DNA from 2 places in the Bacillus pacificus genome. Region 1 is predicted to be linked to the other one. Evidence: predicted binding sites of a transcription regulator. Region 1 holds the regulator's gene; the other holds the start of a gene.

Region 1 (4,203 bases):
CTAGCAACTTCTGCTACTAATTTCGCACCCATGTTTTCGAATGCATCTTCTAATTCAATTTCTTTTGCGATTGTTACACCGTCATTTGTAATAAGTGGTGAACCGAATTTTTTCTCAAGAACAACGTTACGACCTTTTGGTCCAAGCGTTACTTTTACTGCGTTTGCAAGAGTGTCGACACCGCGAAGCATCGAACGACGTGCTTCTTCACTAAATTTAATATCTTTTGCCATAATAATTGACCCCCTTGGATTTTTTAAGATTTATATAATTAACCGATAACTGCTAAAATGTCACTTTCACGTAAAATCAAGTAGTCTGTACCTTCATATTTCACTTCAGTACCTGCATATTTTGAGAAGATGATAAGATCACCTGCTGCTACCTCTAAAGCAACACGCTCACCATTTTCAAGCACTCGACCAGTACCTACTGCAATAACTTTACCCTCTTGTGGTTTTTCTTTTGCTGTGTCTGGTAATACAATACCACTTGCTGTTTTTTCTTCCGCTTGAACAAGCTCAATTACAACGCGATCACCTAATGGCTTTAGCATGAACAATAACCTCCTCATTTTGTTATGTAAATTTTATTTATTAGCACTCAGGTCACCCGAGTGCTAACACACTTATAATAATAAATAATCTCAATTTCTTTTGCAAGTAAAAAAATCATAATTTTTTCGCAAATTACGCTATAAACTTTTCTATATAGAGTTCCTCTTCTTCTACCTTTACCATATGAATCGTTGTTTCCGCTACTCGTATGTTACAATATGAAGGGACACCCTAAGTTGTTTTCGCTACACATACAACTTTCTCCTGTCTTCTATTATAATTTCAAATAAGGATTTACGAAAAAAACATAATTCAAGAGGTTTATATCGTAGGTAGCATATGTACATGTTATCCTACCTTATCTCATACACTAGAGTTAGAAAGGATGGTTAAACCATTTGAAAAAACAATATTGGTGGGTTATCGTTACATACATCTTAATGCAGTTATCATCAATTGCTGGATTACCACTTCTCCTGAAAACTGGACTTTATGATAACAGGGGATTTACTAGGGAAGAGAAATTTCAACTTATAACTGGTCACTGGGCAATCATTAGCTTCTTTATTGCATTATGTATCGTACTTTGGTTACTTAGAACAGATATTCGTGATAGACATTTAGATAAAACGCGTTCTACTGTTCCAGCTACAATTGGTTGGATTTTTATCGGTTTCTTCTTAGCATTTTTCTCGCAAAGTATTGCTGGTATGATTGAAATGTATGTATTAGGTATTAAACCTGGATCTGAAAATACAGCAAGGCTTATGGATATCGCAAGAACTACTCCTTGGTTCCTTATCGTCATCTCTATAATAGGACCTATTTTGGAAGAAATCGTATTTAGAAAGATTTTATTTGGTACACTTTATAAGAAGTTTAACTTCTTTATTGCCGCTATCATTAGTTCCCTTGTATTTGCGGCGATTCATTTTGATTTTACTCACTTATTGGTATACACTGCTATGGGTCTCGTATTCGCCTTCTTATATGTAAAAACGAAGCGTATTATCGTTCCCATTGCAGCTCATGTTGCAATGAATACATTAGTTGCAATTGCCCAAGTTTTAGTGAGTAACGAACAAATTCAGGAAATGATTAAAGAAGCTGAAAAAATGCAAGGCTTTATCGGAGGATTTTTAGTATGAGAAACTCACCATTGTTCATGGCTGCATTGTACTTCCTTCTAGGATGTATCTTTACACGCTTCGCCATTACGAACGTAACAGATACAATTTGGAATATGTGGACAATACTATTTGCAGTTATGGCAACGATTGATTTTAATTTGGCACTTCGCCTCATCTTAGTTAAATTTACAAAGAAAAAACAATAATAAAACGCAGAGGTCGCTTCCTCTGCGTTTTATTGTGGATAATTCTTCAAAAAGTAAACGAGTGTTTGTAACTCTACTGCTAAATCAATATGATGAATTCTTATATTTTCTGACACATTTAAGCGCGCTGGTGTAAAATTCAAAATACCATGCACGTTTGTTTCTGCCAATCTATCGGCTACAGATTGCGCTACTGTAGCGGGTACTGTTAATATTGCCACTTGTATATCAGTTGATAAACGTTCTTCTAATTCATCTAAGTGATATACAGGAATGCCTCCGATTTCTGTTCCAACTTTCTCTTCACTAACATCAAACGCCATTTCAATTTTTGTATTATTGTTTTTCGTGAAATTATAATGTAAGAAAGCGGTCCCTAAATTACCTACTCCAATAAGCGCTACACGTGTTATATCATCTTGGTCGAGTGTTTCACGGAAAAATGATAATAAATAATTTACGTTATATCCATATCCTTTTTTTCCTAATGCTCCAAAGTATGAGAAATCTCTTCGAATCGTTGCGGAATCAACCTTGACCGCTTCACTTAATTCGGCTGATGAAACACGTTGCTTACCAGACAAAGATAAGTTTTGGATAAATCGATAGTATAGAGGCAATCTCTTAGCAGTGGCTTGTGGAATTTTCTGCTGCTCCATATAACCTCTCCTCTCTTCCTATCTTTATTCATATGCTTTAATCAAATACAGAAGTTTAGCACTTATTAAATTCCTTGTATAATAGAAAGAAGAAGTATTCTCTCTGTATTTTAAACTATACACTATTTTTAGTATGATTGAGAAATATAAACATGGCAAAGTTAAGAAATTATTTGAGGTGAAAACATTGATTTTATTACAAGTAAACGCGCTTTCGAAATTATACGGTGCAGAAACGATTCTTGCAAACATAAAATTGGAAGTTCAAACGAAAGATCGTATCGCATTAGTCGGGCGAAATGGAGCCGGAAAATCTACATTATTAAAAATAATAGCGGGTGAGCTATCTCATGATGGTGGAGAAATTATAAAACCGAAAGATGTCTCAATTGGATATCTAGCTCAAAATACCGGTTTAGAAACGTCTTTAACAATTTGGGATGAAATGTTAACCGTCTTTACACACTTGCAGCAAATGGAGACAAAACTTCGAAGGCTAGAGCAAGAGATGGGAAAAGAAGAAAACTTTTCAAACGAGGCTACATATGAAAGATTATTAGCTGATTATGACCAATTACAATTAGATTATAAAGATCAAGGTGGCTATCAGTACGAAGCAGATATCCGTTCGATTTTAAGTGGTCTTGGCTTCCCAGTTGAAACGCACCAAACGACGATTTCCACATTAAGCGGTGGACAAAAAACACGATTAGCTCTCGGTAAATTATTATTAACGAAACCAGACCTCCTTATTTTGGACGAGCCTACAAACCATTTAGACATCGAAACATTAACATGGCTTGAACAATATTTACAAGGTTATCCTGGCGCAATATTAATCGTTTCCCACGACCGTTATTTCTTAGATAAACTTGTTACACAAGTATATGAAATTTCGAATAAAGAAAGTAGACGATTTGTTGGTAACTACAGTAAATATTTAGACTTAAAATCAGCACTATACGAGCAAGAAATGAAACGTTATGAAAAACAACAAGATGAAATCGCTAAGCTAGAGGACTTCGTTCAAAAAAATATAGCTCGTGCATCTACGACAAAACGTGCACAAAGCCGTCGTAAACAATTAGACCGTATGGAACTATTAACAAGACCATTAGGTGACTCTAAGTCAGCTTCCTTCCACTTCGATATCGAAAAACAAAGCGGAAATGATGTGTTACAAGTAAAGGATGCAACTATCGGCTATGATAAGGATCCAATTATTGAGCATGTAACAATGCGCTTAACTCGCGGAGATAGCGTTGCTTTAGTTGGTCCAAATGGAATTGGGAAATCCACATTATTAAAATCAATTGTGAATAAGTTACCACTACTACATGGTGATGTTTCTTTCGGATCCAATGTATCTGTTGGTTACTATGATCAAGAACAAGCCAATTTAACATCTTCTAAGCGTGTTTTAAATGAGTTATGGGATGAATATCCACTGCAACCCGAAAAAGAAATCCGCACGATACTAGGTAACTTCTTATTCACAGGAGATGATGTACTAAAACCAGTATCATCTCTTAGTGGTGGACAAAAAGCTCGATTAGCTCTCGCAAAACTTATGATGCAAAAATCGAATTTATTAATTCTCGATGAGCCTACAAACCATCTTGATTTAAATAGTAAAGAGATTTTGGAGAAT
Region 2 (4,203 bases), 1.4 Mb from region 1:
TTAGCAACTCCTTGTCCTGCAATACTCATATTTATATTTAAACTTTTTCCGAGCTCAATAATTGCTTTGACAAGTGATTCCACACCTTCTGCAGTCGAACTTGCTGGAAGCCCGAGCATTCTCGCAATATGTGCATAGCGTTCATCGGCTACAAAGTGCTCATATTTTGGGAACAATGCGTGTTTTCTTGGCTTAATAGCATTATAGCGAACTACGTGCGGCATAAGAATTGCATTCGCACGCCCATGTGGAATATGAAATTCTGGTCCAATTTTATGTGCTAAGCTGTGATTAATACCTAGAAAGGCATTTGCAAATGCCATTCCTGCGATTGCAGAAGCATTGTGCATTTTTTCTCGTGCTTCTTCATCATTTCCATCTTTAAATGCTCTTGGTAAATATTTAAATACGAGATCAATGGCCTTTAATGCTAATCCATCTGTATAGTCATTCGCTAAAACAGACACATACGCCTCGATTGCATGCGTTAATACGTCCATGCCAGTGTCTGCTGTTACATGTGGTGGTACTGTCATTACAAATTGTGGATCAACAATTGCTACATCTGGCGTTAATTCATAATCCGCGAGTGGATACTTTATATTATTTTTCTTATCTGTAATAACCGCAAATGGTGTCACTTCTGATCCTGTTCCAGATGTTGTTGGAATGGCAACAAACTGCGCCTTACTTCCTAATTCCGGATATTTACATGTTCGTTTTCTTATATCTAAAAACTTCTGTTTAATTCCATAGAATGTTGTTTCTGGATGCTCATAGAAAAGCCACATCCCTTTCGCGGCATCCATCGCTGAACCACCACCAAGTGCGATAATTACATCTGGCTGAAAACTTCTCATCATTTCTGCACCTTTAAACACAGTTTCATCTGATGGATCCGGCTCAACCTCAAAGAAAACTTCAACTTTCACATCATTTACATGTTTACGTAAATAATGCGTGACCGTATCTACATATCCGTGCTCAACCATTCCTGGATCCGTTACAATAAATGCACGTGAAATGTTAGGCATATTTGCTAAATATGCTGCCGCATGTTTTTCAAAATAAATTTTTGGTGGTAATTTGAACCATTGCATATTCTTTTTTCTATTTGCCAACCTTTTTATATTTAATAAATGCGTCGCTGTTACGTTTTGAGAAATCGAGTTTTTCCCGTAGGAACCGCAGCCAAGCGTAAGTGATGGAATAAATCCATTATATATGTCACCGATTCCACCTTGTGATGAAGGGGCATTTACAATAAGGCGGCAAGCTTTCATACGTAATCCAAATTGCTTTTGCACTTCTTTATTTACAGAATGGATAACTGCTGAATGTCCTAAACCACCGAGGTTTAACATTTCTTCACAATATGTAAATCCTTCTTCTAATGAATTTGCTTTTACACAAGCTAATACTGGACTTAACTTCTCACGAGATAGTGGATATGCGGCTCCGATGCCTTGTATTTCAGCTACAAGCATTTTTGTATTTTTAGGTACAGTAATTCCAACTAATTTGGCAATATACTGTGCGGATTTCCCTACAATATCACTATTTACTGCACATGTATTTTCATTAATAACAAGCTTTTCTAATTTACTTCTCTCTTCCTCGGTTACAAAATAACAATCATTTGCAATCATTTCTGTTTTCACATCATCATAAATTTCCTTGTCTACAATAATTGCTTGTTCTGATGCGCAAATCATACCATTATCAAATGTTTTAGATAAAATCAAATCATTAACCGCTCGTTTTATATGCGCTGATTTCTCTATATAACATGGTACATTACCAGGACCTACACCTAGCGCTGGTTTTCCAGTAGAATAAGCTGATTTCACCATACCAGCCCCTCCAGTTGCCAAAACAAGCGCAACACCTTCATGGTTCATTAATTGTTTCGTTGCTTCGACAGAAGGCTTTTCAATCCACTGAATACAATATTTTGGTGCCCCCGCCTTCACCGCTGCATCGTATACTGTTTTCGCAGCTGCAATAGAACAGTTTTGTGCGGAAGGATGAAATGCGAAAATAATTGGATTTCTCGTTTTTATCGCAATTAATGCTTTAAACATTGTTGTCGATGTTGGATTCGTTACTGGTGTTACCCCAGCTACTACACCGACAGGCTCCGCAATTTCTATTATTTCTTCATGAGGATCTTCGTGAATAATCCCTACTGTTTTATCTTTCTTTATGCTATGCCAAATATATTCAGTAGCAAAAATATTTTTAATACATTTATCTTCGTATACACCACGACCTGTTTCTTCAACAGCCAACTTCGCAAGTGGCATATGTTGATCAACACCTGCTAATGCCATTTCATGAACAATGTTGTCAATTTGCTCTTGTGTAAAACTTTCTAATGCTTGTAAAGCCTTTCGACCGTTATTCACTAACGTATCAATCATCTCTTTTACTTCCTGCATTTCATTTACAATTTTCTCTTTGACTACCATGTAAATTCCTCCTATTCTGCTATCTTGGACTAAATAAGGCCCTATAGGTCATAATTAGTCCCGATTAGCGTAAAAAAATAGAATTGCTTTCCTACATGAACTTCATTGTTTGTGAAACATTTCACAAGTTTGTTCGTGAGTAACACTTCATGAATTCAATATACATGAAATCATTTTATTTGTGTATGTCTATTTTGTGAAGTATTTCACAAAATAATGTAGTAAAAATGCACTGCCTATACTAGCAGTGCATCTTTACTACGCTAACGCTTGTGCTAAATCTTCAATTAAATCTTCTCCGTCTTCAATACCGACAGAAATTCGAATTAATGTATCTGTAATTCCTAATTCTTTGCGACGATCTGCTGGGATTGATGCATGCGTCATTTGAGAGGGGATAGAAATTAAACTTTCTACTGCTCCTAAACTTTCAGCCAGCGTAAAGTATTGTAATTTCTCAAGCACTTTATTTAATGTTTCTTCGCTATCTACATCAAATGAGATAATAGCACCAAATCCATTTGCTTGTTCTGTTGCCAGTTCATGGTTTTGATGTGACTCAAGGCCTGGGTAATATACTTTATTTACTTTTGGGTGGTTATTTAAAAACTCAGCAATTGCACGTGAATTCGTTTCATGCTCTTCCATTCGAATTCCTAATGTTTTTAAACCACGAAGTAGTAAGAAACTATCTTGCGGGCCAAGAATGCCGCCTGTTGAGTTTTGTACAAAGTGAAGGTCTTCTGCTAATTGCGGGCTATTTACAACTACTAGACCTGCAACTACGTCACTATGACCTCCTAAATATTTCGTTGCACTATGAAGTACAATGTCTGCTCCTAAAGAAATCGGCGACTGCCAATATGGCGTCATGAATGTGTTATCAATAATTGTTAATAAATCTTTCTCTTTAGCAAGAGTAGATATTTTTTTAATATCAGTAATTTTTAGTAACGGATTCGTTGGTGTTTCTACATAAATCGCTTTCGTATTTGGACGAATCGCTTCTTCAACTTCCTCTAAGTTTGTTGTATCTACAAATGTATGCTCAATACCGAAGCGGTTTAATACTTTCGTAATCACGCGGTACGTTCCGCCATACACATCATCTGTTAAAATAACGTGGTCACCTTTTGAGAACAACATAATCGTAGCTGTAATAGCCGCCATTCCTGAACCAAATGCGAAACCAGCATGGCCGTTTTCTAATACCGCAATCATTTCTTCTAAAGCTGCACGTGTTGGGTTTCCTGTACGTGAATATTCATATCCTTGATGCTTACCAACTGCTTCTTGTTTGTACGTACTCGTTTGATAAATCGGTACATTTACAGATCCAGTTGAAGGTTCTCCTATGCGAATACCATGAATTAACTTTGTCTTTGCTCTCATTTTTTATTCCCATCCTTTGTATATGTCTTTACTTAAATAGCGCTCACTACTATCAGGAAAAATCGTTACAATATTTGTACCTGGCGCCGCTTTCTCTGCTTCAAGTAAACTTGCATGAAATGCTGCTCCTGAAGAGCTCCCAACAAGAAGTCCTTCTTTTTGCGCTAATTCTTTCACTCGTAAAAATGCATTTCGATCAGAAATCGTATGAATTTCATCAAAATAAGATGTCTTCAAAAATGGCGGGATAAATTCCAGTCCAATTCCTTCGGTCTCATGTGAACCAGCCTTACCACCATTTAAAATAGATCCTTCTGGCTCTACGATAACTGTTTTAATA

The links. The regulator Rex, encoded in region 1, represses fermentation and respiration genes when NADH is low (regulators of the CRP and FNR family bind a similar motif). The targets are predictions, from matches to a motif close to TTGTGAAATATTTCACAA.
Region 2: adhE (bifunctional acetaldehyde-CoA/alcohol dehydrogenase) is a predicted target of Rex. The motif match lies at 2,581-2,598, and genes of this name have one in related genera.

What each region holds. Positions count from the first base shown of each region.
Region 1 covers NZ_CP086328.1:4,804,409-4,808,611, forward strand. The annotation lists gene groL (chaperonin GroEL) at 1-233, opposite strand, end outside; gene groES (co-chaperone GroES) at 272-556, opposite strand; gene LMD38_RS24645 (CPBP family intramembrane glutamic endopeptidase) at 956-1,705, shown strand; gene LMD38_RS24650 (YdiK family protein) at 1,702-1,893, shown strand; gene LMD38_RS24655 (redox-sensing transcriptional repressor Rex) at 1,923-2,552, opposite strand; gene LMD38_RS24660 (ABC-F family ATP-binding cassette domain-containing protein) at 2,740-4,203, shown strand, end outside.
Region 2 covers NZ_CP086328.1:991,739-995,941, reverse strand. The annotation lists gene adhE (bifunctional acetaldehyde-CoA/alcohol dehydrogenase) at 1-2,471, opposite strand, end outside; gene LMD38_RS05145 (bifunctional cystathionine gamma-lyase/homocysteine desulfhydrase) at 2,730-3,863, opposite strand; gene LMD38_RS05140 (O-acetylserine dependent cystathionine beta-synthase) at 3,867-4,203, opposite strand, start outside.